Regions from separate parts of the Shewanella sp. NKUCC05_KAH genome, predicted to be linked through region 3. Evidence: predicted binding sites of a transcription regulator. Region 3 holds the regulator's gene; each other region holds the start of a gene.
The links. The regulator sigma-54, encoded in region 3, starts transcription at its own class of promoters, with help from an activator protein. The targets are predictions, from matches to a motif close to GTTGGCACGNNNNTNGNNT.

Region 1 (3,616 bases), on a different contig from region 3:
CTCTAGCAAAAAGGCATATTCTACACGATATTACGGTTATACTGGACTCGGATTAGGGCATTTCCTACACTTGCTCATCTTCTTTGCTACTGGTGTGCACTTCAATCTATGCCTAAACGTCTTATACTACTGATCACGTTATATTGCCTCTTCAGCATTGCTGCACTTTGGCGTACTGTGATGACTCAATCCCTTGATGTATTCACCCTAGGTGTCCTCCCCGTGCTCGTTGGCATACTCATACGGGCGCCGTGGTCTAGCTTAGTGTTGAAAATTTATATTGGCATGCAAACCTTAGGATTCTCGGCACTGGGGATTACAGCAATTATTGCCTATCGCATTACCCCTGAGGATGTAAAAGTGGTTGTTTCTGGCCACAACATTCCTATGTTGCCACTCACAGTGAGCATTATTGTTATTTTACTCGTGCAGTATTGGATCGCATTTTCTAAGGTCACGAGACACTATTTGGCCCGCCAAACTCAGTAATGGACTTTGTTGCTAAGCTGTTATCAATAGCGTAGCTTAGCGACCCAGTAAAATACTTACGACTCTTAACTTGAAGTAGACTATGAGCCATTTATCGCCCAGCGAACTTTCCATTCTTTTAGTAGAACCTTCAGAGACACAGCGTCGAATTATTATTCAGCGCTTACAACAAGAAGGCATTCTCAGCATTCAAACCGCAGAAAACATAGAAGCGGCTAAAGATATTATTGCTCGCCATAAACCTGACCTTATTGCGAGCGCCATGCATTTCGATGATGGCACTGCCATCGATCTCTTGGGCTACTTAAGGGCCAACGCTGACTGCAAAGATATCCAATTTATGCTGGTCTCGAGTGAGTGCCGCCGTGAACAACTTGAAATATTCCGCCAATCGGGTGTAGTAGCGATTCTACCTAAACCCTTCAGTGCCGACCATTTAGGTACAGCATTGAATGCCACGATTGATTTACTCAGCCACGATGAACTCGACCTCAGTAATTTCGATGTACAAGATGTGCGTGTATTAGTGGTCGATGATAGCCGTATGGCAAGAAACGTCATTAAACGTACGATTGGTAACTTAGGGATGAAGCTGATTACCGAGGCCGAGGATGGCGCGCAAGCCATAGCGTTAATGAAACACAATATGTTCGACTTAGTGATCACTGATTACAATATGCCGAGTGTAGATGGGCTAGCTTTGACACAATTTATCCGCAATGAAAGCCAACAATCGCACATTCCCATCTTGATGGTGTCTTCCGAAGCCAACGATACCCACCTCAGCAATGTGTCCCAAGCGGGTGTAAATGCCTTATGTGACAAACCCTTTGAACCCAAACTTGTTAAAAAATTACTCTATCAACTGTTAGAAGAATAAAACCAGAATAAAACTTAAGTCACGAACTGAGTAAATATTCTGCGCTTTACTGAACATCCTGCTGCACGCTAGACGCAAAAGGCTTTCCAAGTGTTAAACCTTATGGCATGTTAGGCACGCTTATTTCAAATAAATCTACGGAAAGAAGAGACAATAAAAATGAACAAAACTGAACTAATCGCCAAAATTGCAGAAAATGCCGATCTAACGAAAGTAGAAGCAGCACGCGCATTGAAGTCTTTTGAAGCAGCTATTACCGAATCAATGAAAAATGGTGACAAAATCTCCATCGTAGGTTTCGGTTCTTTTGAAACAGCGACTCGTGCCGCTCGCACTGGCCGTAACCCACAAACTGGTAAAGAAATTCAAATTGCTGAAGCGACAGTGCCTAAGTTTAAAGCGGGTAAAACCCTACGTGACAGCGTAAACTAAGTTATAAAATTCAATACAACGCCTCCATTGTGAGGCGTTTTTTTTGCCCAATCCCAGTGAAGCACTGAATATTTTTTGCACAACAAAAGTGCGCCTCTGCCCCACAAACTGGCAAATAAAAACATTTCATTAACATTGCAAGCTCTAATCCTTTGTTTTACATGGCATTGTAATAGTGGCATGTGATTAGCAAATCCTTCCTTAGAAAAAACCAAGATGCACTAATGAACACAGCTGACTTTGAGTGTGCCAATGGTGAATCGATAAATAAGTCAATCGAGGGGATGAGCATGAAGAAATCACTGTACAGCGTTTTGGCCTTATCGACGGGAATGTTACTGGCAGGCAACGCCTTTGCAGCCGTATCAGGCAACATTGGCGGTACCTCTAATTACCTATGGCGCGGTGCGACCCAAACTAAAGATGCAGTCGCAATCCAAGGTGGCCTTGACTACAGCCACGATTCTGGATTTTATGCGGGAACTTGGGCATCGAATGTGGATTTTGGTGATGATACTAGCTACGAGCTTGATCTATATGCAGGTTATGGCGGCAGTATTACCGAAGACATCAGCTACGACTTTGGCTATCTCTACTACGCCTATCCAGACGCACCGGGCAGTATTGATTTTGGTGAGCTCCATGCTGCTGTCACGTGGAAATGGCTCGAACTGGCTTACTCCCAAGTCATCAATGCCGGTGACGATCTGGCCGCCGATCCTTTAGATAATAAAGATCTCAGTTATCTTGCCGCGACGGTATCCGTTCCTCTCACTGAAAAGCTCAGTTTATCAGTGCACTATGGTTACTCAAACGGTGATGTCGTCCAATCTTGGTTTGGCGAAGATAATTATGCCGACTATAACGTGACTCTCAGCGCAGATACCAGCATAGGCACAGTGTCATTTATGGTCTCAGATACCGATCTCACCGATGATGATGCCAAACTAGTACTCGGATATTCCTACAGTTTTGATCTATAAGCTCTAAACATAAAAAACGCCACCTTAAAAAGTGGCGTCGTTTTATCACCATCACCTACTAGGCAATAATTGACCGGTTTGTTTTACGGGCCGCAACCATTTTCTCAATATATTCAACAATAGGCTCAGTCACTGAAATCCCTGTTGTTTGCTCAATCCCTTCAATGCCTGGCGCCGAATTAACCTCAAGGATCAGTGGGCCACGGTTAGAACGTAAAATATCTACTCCCGCGACAACCAATCCCATCGCCTTCACAGCGGCAATAGCCATTTTACGCTCAACAGAGGTGATTTTTACCACCTCACCACAACCCCCTAAATGCAGATTAGAGCGGAAATCGCCCTCGGGACCTTGACGCTTCATCGAAGCAACCACCTTGTCACCGACAACAAAACAACGAATATCACTACCATTGGATTCTTTAATGTATTCCTGCACTAAGATATTCGCTTTGAGCCCCAAGAATGCTTCAATCACGCTCTCAGCAGCCGTTTTAGTTTCAGCGAGTACGACACCAATCCCTTGAGTGCCTTCGAGTAATTTAATCACTAACGGAGCGCCGCCAACCATATTGATGAGATCTGGGATATCATTTGGCTTATTGGCAAAACCCGTCACTGGCATGCCAATCCCTTTGCGGGAAAGTAGTTGCAGTGCTCGCAATTTGTCCCGCGAACGCGCAATAGAGATTGAATCATTCGCGGCATATACACCCATCATTTCAAACTGACGTACAACGGCACAACCATAAAAAGTCACGCTAGCATGAATACGCGGAATGATGGCATCAAACCCAACTAATTCAGTACCTTCATAATGAATGCTAGGTTT
Region 2 (3,616 bases), on a different contig from region 3:
TTACGTGTGTATCATCACGATGCCATGGAAGTATTAGAACATGCGATTGCTGACGGTTCATTAGCCCGAGTGCAATTGTTCTTCCCAGATCCTTGGCATAAAAAACGTCACCATAAACGCCGCATCGTACAAGCTGAATTTGCCGAACTTATTCGTCGCAAGCTAAAAATTGGCGGTGTGTTCCATATGGCCACTGACTGGGAAGAGTACAGCGAGCATATGTTAGAGGTGATGCAAGCCGCACTGGGTTATCAAAACCAGTCGGCCGATGGCAGTGTTGTGCCGCGTCCTGATCATCGTCCATTGACAAAGTTTGAAGCCCGCGGCCATAGACTGGGTCACGGTGTATGGGATCTGATGTTTGAGCGTATCGCTTAATCACGAACTCAATTTTAGCTAATTTTAAACACAAAAGGGAAAATCACTATGGCAACTAATCGTAGCCGTCGTTTACGTAAGAAAATGCGCGTTGATGAATTCCAAGAGTTAGGTTTCGATATGGCTTGGACTTTTGATGCATCAGTATCTGAAGCCGATATCGATGCAACTGTAGATAAATTCATCGATGAAGTGATCGAAACCCGTAAATTAGGTTTCCATGGCGGCGGCCACATCGAATGGGAAGGCATTATCGCCACTCAAACGATTGGGAAATGTACCGAAGAAGATATTGCTGCAGTTAAGGCATTCTGGGCGACCCAAAAAGTGTCTCAGGTTGAAGTTAGCGAACTGTACGACATTTGGTGGGGTTAATGCCCGAGTTGGCATTACTTGAGGAAGTGGTCGAGAAAGTTCGACCCTTGCTCGGCCAAGGAAAGGTTGCAAATTATATCCCCGCACTGGCCAGCGTTGATGCTGGCAAATTAGGCATTGCCGTCACGACTGTTGACGGTGAAACTTTAGGTGCGGGCGATTACCTTGAGCCGTTTTCGATTCAAAGTATCTCCAAAGTTTTCAGCTTAACCTTAGCGTTAACTTTATATGAAGAAGCCGAAATCTGGAGCCGTGTTGGCAAAGAACCTTCGGGTCATTCATTCAACTCTTTAGTACAAGTCGAGTTAGAACGTGGCAAGCCGCGCAACCCATTTATCAATGCTGGCGCGTTAGTGATTGCTGACTTATTGCAGAGTCGTTTAGGCGCACCTAAACACAGAATGCTTGAGTTAGTCAGGCAACTAAGCCAAAACGATAAAGTGTGTTTCGATAAACAAGTAGCAGATTCAGAATATCAGCATAGTGCGCGCAATGCGGCTATCGCTTATTTGATGAAGTCATTTGGTAATTTTCAAGGTGATGTTGATACTGTGTTACGCACCTATTTTCATTATTGCGCCTTGAAGATGAATTGTGCTGACTTGTCTAAGGCCATGTTGTATTTGGCTAATCGCGGCAAAAGTATCACAGGGACTGAGCTTATTTCTCAAGTGCAAACTCGGCAACTTAACGCTCTGTTGGCAACCTCGGGCTTATATGATGGTGCTGGTGAGTTTGCTTATCGTGTTGGTATGCCAGGTAAAAGTGGCGTCGGCGGCGGTATTATTGCCGTGATCCCTGGAGAACTGTCGATTTGTGTATGGTCGCCAGAACTCGATAATAATGGCAACTCACTTGCGGGCACTGCGATGCTTGAGCATCTCAGTCAGCGTCTCGGTCGTTCTATTTTCTAGTCTTATCTCTCGTTTTTTATTAGCACTATCAGACTAAATGTTAGCGAATTTCGCTAATGACCTTTTAGTGCTAAATTTCAAAATCCAACATAATCATATTGTTATAAAGTTGGCACATCTCCTGCTATAAGCTATTCAGTAGTTTAGGTTTATCGAATTATTCAGATTAAAGGACGAACAAAAATGAAATTAAATAAGTTATTAACTGGATTTGCATTATCTGGCGTGATTTTAGGAACATCTAGCGTACAGCTGGCGCAAGCACAAACAGAGCCAAAAATAGATGAACGCTGTGAAGTCGCCTTAAATTATGACGTTATGGTTGAGCCTAAAAAATTAGTCATGAGCGAGAAGGGCACAGAAAAGTATCGTATCGAAGTTGACAAGTTATTTGTGGAAGGTAAGCAAGTTAACTTAACCGACAAGCAGAAAAAATTGGTTACTCAATATGCCGATGAAGTTTCGACTCAAGTGCCAGAAGTGATTGAACTGGTGAATGAGGCAGTATCTCTTGCTTCCAAAGCGGTTGGTATGGCCTTAACACCTTTAATGGGTGATGCCGCTGGTGCAAAATTTGATGAAATGATGGCTGGCGTTCAAAAACGGGTTGATTCAGTGGCTTATAAGAATGGTGATAGCTTCTATTTAGGGGCGACTGAAGACTCGATGCAAAGTACATTTAACGATGAATTCGAGCAGGAAATGGAACAAATTGTCCAGAATTCAATTGGCGCAATTATGATGAACTTAGGTGGCCAAATCATGTCTGGTGGCGGTGAGAATTTTGAAGCCAAGATGGATACCTTCTCCAAAAAAATGGACAATTTAGGCCAAGATATTGAGCAACAAGTTGAGAGCCAATCTAAGGGATTAGAAGCTAAGGCTGACCGTTTGTGCGACCGATTTGAAAATTTGTTAGTGCTTGAAAATCAATTGCGCCAAGAAGTGCCAGAACTAGCACCTTATGTGTTGACACAAAACTCAACCAAGGAACTGCGTGAATAGTTCTTGTAAATAGTTCTTGCGAATCGCCCTTAGTTTTAACTGCAATAACTTCTATCTCCTTGTGCATGAGTCAAACTTGAATGCTACGTCCCTAGTCAATTTATCGACTAGGGGCTTTTTTATTGGCTACGGTTTAATCGTGGTGACAACCGTTATGGCTAAGTTGATGTGGCTTATAGGCTAGGCTTGCAGCGATTTAGTTCGGAATGTTACAGTCTAGAGACGAATATTTGGTATACTCTTAAAATATAATTAAAAGCTGGCATATCAGTCAGATATAACCCCCTACTTTAGTGGACTTTTTCGGTCTAAATCTCTGCGTTATATCATTTTGATGCGAGATATCAATGCTATGGTTATTTTTAAGCGATGATTACGCTAACCATAGCTGCTCACCGAAAGTTAATATCATTGTCGTAAACAGCTTAAGGCGACTTCCATGTTAGAACTGTTAGAACCTATTGCGATTTTTACTCATGTGGCCAGAGCAGGTAGTTTTAGTGCCGCCGCAAGAAGGCTTGGGATCTCTAAGTCTAAGGTCAGTACACAAGTCGCCGATCTTGAACATAGACTTGGTGTTCAATTAATTCAACGTACCACCCGCAGCTTAAGTCTGACTGAAGCAGGGCATTTGCTGTATCTGCAAGGTGAAGAACTGCTGCGTGACGCTGAACAAGCGATAGCCAGCGTGCATAACTTAAATGATGCGACCCGCGGCGTGCTCAAGGTGGGTATTTCCCAATCCTTTGGGGTGATGCATATCATTCCTGCGTTGCCATCTTTTATGGCAAAACATCCTGAGCTTGAGCTACAAGTGAGCTTACTGGACCATAAAGTGGATGTCGTGAGCGAAGGCTTAGACTTACTGTTAACTATGTCTGAGCAATTACCGCTTGGCATGGTTGCTAGACCGCTGATGAAGTGCCAATTCCTGTTAGTTGCTT
Region 3 (3,616 bases):
AGGTAGTAGGAACATATGAAGCAAAATAACGTATTACTTGCCAGCCTAATGCTAATTATGAGCATGAGTGCTTTCGCGAAAGTGGGCGACTTAAAGCAAGAAGTCAAAATTAAAGCTGTGAGCCAAACTGCGGATATCAAAAACAACCAGATCATCTTCTTTGGTCCAGTTGAAGTTACCCAAGGCTCAATAAAAATCCAAGCAAATGAACTGCGTGCATTTTCCGCTGAAGGTGAAAATAGCAAAACTTTGGTCGCCACAGGCAACCCTGCTACGTATAGCCAGATATTAGACGATGGCCGTCCTGCATCGGCTAGCGCGAAAGAAATTCGTTACGATATGGCAAGCCGCACCTTAACTCTGAAAGGTATGGCGTCATTAGATCAAGCGGGTAGCCAAGTTACAGGCAATTTAATCCGCTATAACATGATTCAACAGAAATTGATGGCCGAGAGTACTGGCAGTGGTGACGATCGCGTGATCACTATTATTCAGCCAGAAAACTATCAAGATGATGCCAAATCAGATGCTCCAGCGGATAAACCTGTAAAAAAGCAGGACTCTAAATGACCCAAATCACCTTAAGAGCACAAAATCTGGCGAAAAGTTACAAGAGTCGCCAAGTGGTTAAAGACGTCAGTCTGACGGTAAAAACCGGTCAAGTCGTTGGCCTACTCGGTCCAAACGGTGCAGGTAAAACCACGACCTTTTACATGGTTGTCGGGCTAGTGAAGAGCGATAAGGGACATATCTTTATCGACGATGATGATTTAACCGCAGATCCTATGCATCTGCGTGCCCGCAAAGGCATAGGTTACTTACCGCAGGAAGCCAGTATCTTTCGTAAGCTAACTGTTCATGACAACATCATGGCCGTACTGCAAACTCGTAAAGAACTTAAAAACGAAGAACGAGAAGAAGAACTAGAACATCTGCTCGAAGAGTTTCATATCACCCACATCCGTGACAGCCAAGGCATGTCATTGTCGGGTGGCGAACGTCGTCGCGTCGAAATTGCGCGAGCTTTAGCCGCTAATCCTAAGTTCATTTTGCTCGATGAACCGTTTGCAGGCGTCGATCCTATTTCGGTTATCGACATCAAGAAGATTATCGAACAACTCAAAAGTCGCGGCCTTGGCGTACTGATCACAGACCATAATGTCCGCGAGACATTAGATGTATGTGAACATGCTTATATTGTGAGTCACGGAAACCTGATTGCCGAAGGAACTCCAGCAGAGATCTTAGACAATCAGCAAGTTAGGGCTGTGTACTTAGGTGAACAATTCAGGCTATAGTTAATCGAGCGAAGCCAATGGAGGCAATTTATACCGCCATTGGGCTTCACTCAAGATAATAATAAGCGACCTCATCCAACAATAATAACGTAGGGATCAGCGGTAACATGAAAGCGTCACTCCAGCTCAAACTGGGTCAACAGTTAACCATGACGCCACAACTACAACAGGCTATACGTCTGTTGCAACTGTCGTCATTAGAACTGCAGCAAGAGATCCAGCAAGCATTAGATTCTAATCCCCTTCTCGAGCTGGAAGAGGATCAATTCGACGCCACTAAAACCCCTGTAAACCAAACGCTATCCGATACGGATTTCAGTGAATCTAGCACTCTGCCACCAGAAAAAGACAGCTCCACCATAGACACGGCAGAGTCGCTAACCAAAGAATCCATGCCCGATGAGCTCCCCATGGACACCACATGGGATGAAGTGTTTACCGCCTCCCCAAACTCAGGCCCCGGCGGCAGTCGTGAAGACGATATGCCCTTCCAAGGCGAGACCAGTGAAGGTTTGTACGAACACTTAGAATGGCAAAAAAACCTCACGCCGTTTTCTGAAACCGATTTAGCCATTGCCACCGCCATTATTGATGCAATCGACGATCAGGGCTATCTCACCCAAAGCACTGAAGAAATTCTCGAAGCCATGGGCAATCCTGAAGTTGAGCTTGACGAAGTCGAAGCCGTACTCAAGCGCATTCAGCATTTTGATCCCATAGGCGTTGCCGCCCGCGATTTAAGTGAATGCCTGCTGATCCAACTGTCGCATTTCGCCGCTGATACTCCCAACCTAGAAAACGCCCGTATGCTGATCAAAGATCATTTAGATCTGATCGCCGCCCGTGATTTTAGGTTGTTGATGCGTAAGACTAAATTAAAAGAAGATGAATTAAGGGATGGTATAGCACTCATCCAAACCCTCAATCCTCGCCCAGGTTTGTTGATCACGCCCAATAATGACGAATACGTTATCCCAGATGTGTCTGTGTCGAAGAAAAATGGCCGCTGGGTCGTTGAGCTTAATCCTGACTGCATGCCCAAAATCAATGTAAATCAACATTATGCTTCTATGGCACGCAGCACAAAAAACCAAGCCGATAGCCAATTTATTCGCGGCCATCTGCAAGAGGCTAAATGGTTTATTAAGAGTCTAGAAAGCCGTAACGACACTTTGCTTAAAGTTGCTAATTGCATAGTGCAATATCAGCAAGGTTTCTTTGAGTATGGTGAAGAAGCCATGAAGCCTATGGTGCTTAACGATATTGCTGAAGCGGTAGAAATGCATGAGTCCACCATCTCACGGGTCACAACTCAAAAATACATGCATACCCCTAAGGGACTTTTTGAACTAAAATACTTCTTCTCTAGCCACGTCGGGACTGACGATGGTGGTGAGTGCTCATCCACAGCAATCAGAGCCTTTATAAAGAAACTGGTGGCAGCGGAAAACCAGAAAAAACCATTAAGCGATAGTAAGATGGCTCAACTTCTGGCAGAACAAGGGATCAACGTAGCCCGCAGAACCATTGCGAAGTACCGAGAGGCTATGCTTATTCCACCTTCTAATCAGCGTAAAAGTTTATAACCTACAGTGGATATCGGAGGACGTTTCTATGCAAATAAACCTAAGTGGGCACCATATCGAAATTACCGAATCGTTACGTGCATATGTAGAAGAAAAGTTTTCAAAACTTGAACGCCATTTCGAACAGATCAATAATGTGCACGTTGTGCTCAATGTTGAGAAAATGCAACAGATTGCCGAAGCGAGAATAAACCTCATAGGTGGTGAAGTTTTTGCTACTTCAGAGCATGCTGACATGTATGCCGCTATAGACGCCCTGATTGACAAGCTTGACCGTCAGGTTATTAAACACAAAGAGAAGTTAACAAAACACTAATAATGGAACTTTGTACCATACTGCGGCCGGAGTGCACTACCTGCGCCACTCCGGGCAGCAAGAAAAAGGTACTGGAACTCATCAGCGACTTAGTCGCTGCCCAGTACCCGACCCTCTCATCTCAAGAGATATTCGAAAGCCTAGTGGCGCGCGAAAAGATGGGGAGCACAGGTATAGGTAACGGCATCGCCATTCCACATGGTCGACTAGCCGATATAGATCAGCCCATTGCCATACTCATTAAGTGTGAAGAGCCGATAGCATTTGATGCTATCGATAAGCAACCTGTTGATATTTTATTTGCACTACTGGTGCCTGCAGACCAATGTCAGCAGCACTTAAGTACCTTGTCTTGCATGGCCGAAAAGCTGAGCGACAAGCAAATATTAAAGCAATTACGCAAGACGCATGATGAA
Region 4 (3,616 bases), on a different contig from region 3:
AAAATTCTTTTAGGCAAACTTAGGTTTCAGACACAGCTAACACATCGGTTAACTTGATGCCCATACCGCCTCTCAAGTTAAGAATCGCGCCAGTACTGGCCGTACCGAGAGAAACGCTGGTCACATGAGCATAGGTCGAGACTGGCAATTCTTGGGATTTCCCATCCACTAAACCACTCGCCTTGATCGTATAGTTACCTGCGGTTACAGGGTTTCCGTCTTTATCGAGGCCATCCCAGTTAACATCGACATTGCCCCCCTTACTGCCATCAACTTTAAAGGTGGTCACAACTTGGCCTTTCTCATCCTCAACACGTACAGTAACTTCAGGAATTTTAGCTGGCGTGCTAATCACACCTTTTATTGTTGGGCTTTCAGCTGAAATGTTACCTGTATCAGTTGGGATCAACACCTTGCGACCAACAAGTCCTGATGCCTGTAATGCTTGGCTTGATGTCATAACACCGTTTAAATTAACGATTTCCTTATTCAACTTAGTAATACCATCAACCGTCGAGAATGATGCCATCTGCGCAATCATTTGGTCGTTGTCGACGGGCTTAAAGGGATCTTGCATCGATAACTGTTGGCTTAATAACGAGAAAAAGTCATCTTGAGTTAACTGCTGGCTTTTTGCTTCCGGTACTATTGACTCTTTTGGCAAACGTATGCCATCAAGAAACGGATTACCCGTTGAGCTGGTTGATGAATTCGTCGTAACGGCATTTGGCTGACTCTTATTTTGAGCCGTCTGCGCCGACGCTTGGTTAATTTGATTAATGAGGCTCACAGCTTACCTCCTAAGTAACACATGTTATTTACCCATCCCAAGTGTTTGTTGCAGCATAGACTTAGCTGCTTCAGCGACTTGAACATTCATTTGATATGAGCGCGAAGCAGAAATCATATCTGCCATTTCTTCCATGACATTAACATTCGGTTTATAAATAAAGCCGTCCGCATCCGCCATAGGATGATCGGGCGAGTATTCTTTCAGTAGTGGTTTATCACTTTCTACAATGCCTTTTACTGCAACGCCTTGAGAAGCTTGTTGCTGACTTTGGGCTTTAGCCATTTCGGCTTCAAAAATGGGATGACGGGAACGATAGGTCTTATCTACACTACTCGAGACGGAATCCGCGTTGGCTATGTTGCTCGCGGTGGTGTTTAGCCTGACCGATTGAGCAGACATTCCCGAGCCAGCAACATCAAATATGCTAAATAAACTCATGATTAATCCCCTCTCAACGCTTTCTTCATGCCACTAAACTTACTGTCTAAAAAACCTAGCGACATTTGATATTCAAGTGCATTTTGCATGAATGCCGATTGTTCCTGTTGGATATCAACAGTATTACCATCACCGGTATCGGGTTGATTTGGCACACGGAACTTAACAAATTGCCCAGTCAACTCCGCAAGCCCAAAATGCTTATCTGGCTCTTGCATTTCAAGACTATTTCGCTGCTGCTGTTGGCCTCGAGCGGCTTGCATTGCCGCAGAAAAATCAACATCGCGGGCTTTGTAATGTGGCGTATCTGCGTTAGCGATATTGCTTGAAATGACTTCAGCCCGCTGCGCTCTAATACCGAGAGTGTATTGATGCACACCCAGTGCATTATCAAAATTGATCGCCATAAAATTGCCTCCTCGTGTTCTCACGAAAATAAAGCAATTCATGTGCCAACATCAGGAAAATTTTGAGAATAACAATAAGGATGAGCAAGTGATGGGTAAAAAATTACCGACAATTGTCGGTAATTTTCTTTAGAGCGGCTGAGTTAAGTCTTTTTCTGGTAATAAATGCCAGGGTTACAACGAACCATATCAAACTCGTCCGTTAAACCAGCGATAGATTCTGATGCACCGAGAAATAAAATCCCTTTGGGATTGAGAGCGGCAGCGAATTGCCGCAAAATTTTTGCCTTTGCCTCTGGTGCAAAATAAATCAGCACATTGCGGCAAAAGATAATGTCGAACTTGCCAAGCAGACTATAACTCTCAAGCAAATTATGCGCTCTAAAGTTCACCAACCGCTTCACATTATCCTTTAACTTCATATTGCCTGAAGGTAATGCATCAAAAAACTGACGCTTACGTTCTTCAGATAAACCACGCGCTAATGCCAAACTATCGTACTCGGCATTTTTGCAGCGTTCTAACATGGAAGGAGATAGATCCGTTGCTTGAATCGAAGCACTACCAGCCAAGGCACCAGGCTTCTTCTGTTGATACTCAAGAATAGTCATAGCCAATGAGTACGGCTCTTGGCCTGACGAGCAAGCCGCAGACCAAATTTTGAGCGGACGCCCCAGACGACTGTATTCAGGTAGTAGGACATTATTCAACAACTCAAATGGATAACGATCACGGAACCAAAGGGTTTCATTGGTCGTCATAGCATCGATCACTTCAGCTCTGAGCGCACGCTCAGTAGGCTTCATCGAATGCTTAACCACATCAGATAAGGATGGCAGGTTATATTTGCCCATCAAAGGAGCAAGACGACTGCGCACAAGATATTGCTTATTTTCACCCAGTACGATGCCGCTGTGTTGCTCTAAGAACAACCTAAATTGATTATATTCAGCCTCAGCGAGTGATTTATTTGGCACATTCACATCCTAAATCCTATAGCAAGCACCAAAATCAGTGCGAAACCATCATGTTATAAAGTCGAGATTATAGCGTAAAGCGTATCTAGGTACTAACCTACAGCAATTACAAACTTAAATGCTTATTCACAGCAGCGGCCAGTTCGTCAGGATTAAACTTAGCGATAAAGTCATTGGCCCCCACTTTTTGAACCATTGCCTGATTGAATACACCACTTAACGAAGTATGCAGTACCACTTTAATATGCTTAAGCTTAGGATCATCTCGGATTTCAGCTGTCAGGGTGTAGCCATCCATTTCAGGCATCTCAATATCAGAGATGATGAGGGGTATCTCATCGGCCACATTATCCATCTCTTTGGCGATCTCTTTAAGCTTGTCTAATGCTTCGCGACCATCTTTTGCGGTATCAATTTGTAAATTCAATGACTCGAGTGAACGAATAATTTGTTTACGCGCCACGGCAGAATCATCAATAACCATAATATGGTAATGCTGAGTTCTGTCGAGGGTCAGTTTTTCATTGGCTTCTTCACTGATAGCCGTTTTAACCGGTGAAATCTCATCTAAGATTTTTTCCACATCGAGAATTTCAACTAATTCACCTTCAATTTCAGTCACCGCTGTCAGATAGGAATAACGGCCAGCACCTTGCGGCGGAGGCATAATCGCTTCCCAATTCATGTTGATGATCCGCTCAACAGAACTGACCAAGAAGCCTTGAACACTACGGTTATATTCAGAAATAATGATGAAACAGTTTTCAGTGCTCGCTAAAGGTTTTCCCCCTGTTGCCGCACTCAAATCAATCACTGAAATGGTTGTTCCACGAATATGAGCAACACCCTTCACATAAGGATTAAGTTTAGGCAAAGTGGTCAGTGGTGGACACTGCAGTACTTCTTTCACCTTAAACACGTTAATCCCAAACCGTTGACGACCGTTTAATTTAAAAAGCAGCAATTCTAAACGGTTTTGTCCAACGAGCTGGGTTCGTTTG

Region 1: a site for sigma-54 is predicted at 1,976-1,994, ahead of KO533_RS05400 (TorF family putative porin). Genes of this name have one in related genera too.
Region 2: a site for sigma-54 is predicted at 1,776-1,794, ahead of KO533_RS07350 (YggN family protein). Genes of this name have one in related genera too.
Region 4: a site for sigma-54 is predicted at 1,670-1,688, ahead of flgB (flagellar basal body rod protein FlgB). Genes of this name have one in related genera too.

What each region holds. Positions count from the first base shown of each region.
Region 1 covers NZ_JAHKQZ010000004.1:107,308-110,923, reverse strand. Annotated here, with positions in the region: gene KO533_RS05415 (hypothetical protein) at 109-489, shown strand; gene KO533_RS05410 (response regulator) at 572-1,369, shown strand; gene KO533_RS05405 (HU family DNA-binding protein) at 1,529-1,801, shown strand; gene KO533_RS05400 (TorF family putative porin) at 2,092-2,784, shown strand; gene rimK (30S ribosomal protein S6--L-glutamate ligase) at 2,843-3,616, opposite strand, start outside.
Region 2 covers NZ_JAHKQZ010000005.1:254,049-257,664, reverse strand. Annotated here, with positions in the region: gene trmB (tRNA (guanosine(46)-N7)-methyltransferase TrmB) at 1-378, shown strand, start outside; gene KO533_RS07360 (YggL family protein) at 427-753, shown strand; gene glsB (glutaminase B) at 753-1,667, shown strand; gene KO533_RS07350 (YggN family protein) at 1,851-2,672, shown strand; gene KO533_RS07345 (LysR family transcriptional regulator) at 3,112-3,616, shown strand, end outside.
Region 3 covers NZ_JAHKQZ010000030.1:12,742-16,357, reverse strand. Annotated here, with positions in the region: gene lptC (LPS export ABC transporter periplasmic protein LptC) at 1-29, shown strand, start outside; gene lptA (lipopolysaccharide transport periplasmic protein LptA) at 16-570, shown strand; gene lptB (LPS export ABC transporter ATP-binding protein) at 567-1,298, shown strand; gene KO533_RS20845 (RNA polymerase factor sigma-54) at 1,406-2,884, shown strand; gene hpf (ribosome hibernation promoting factor) at 2,913-3,200, shown strand; gene ptsN (PTS IIA-like nitrogen regulatory protein PtsN) at 3,203-3,616, shown strand, end outside.
Region 4 covers NZ_JAHKQZ010000005.1:152,354-155,969, forward strand. Annotated here, with positions in the region: gene flgD (flagellar hook assembly protein FlgD) at 20-790, opposite strand; gene flgC (flagellar basal body rod protein FlgC) at 815-1,231, opposite strand; gene flgB (flagellar basal body rod protein FlgB) at 1,234-1,638, opposite strand; gene KO533_RS06905 (protein-glutamate O-methyltransferase CheR) at 1,782-2,621, opposite strand; gene KO533_RS06910 (chemotaxis protein CheV) at 2,722-3,616, opposite strand, start outside.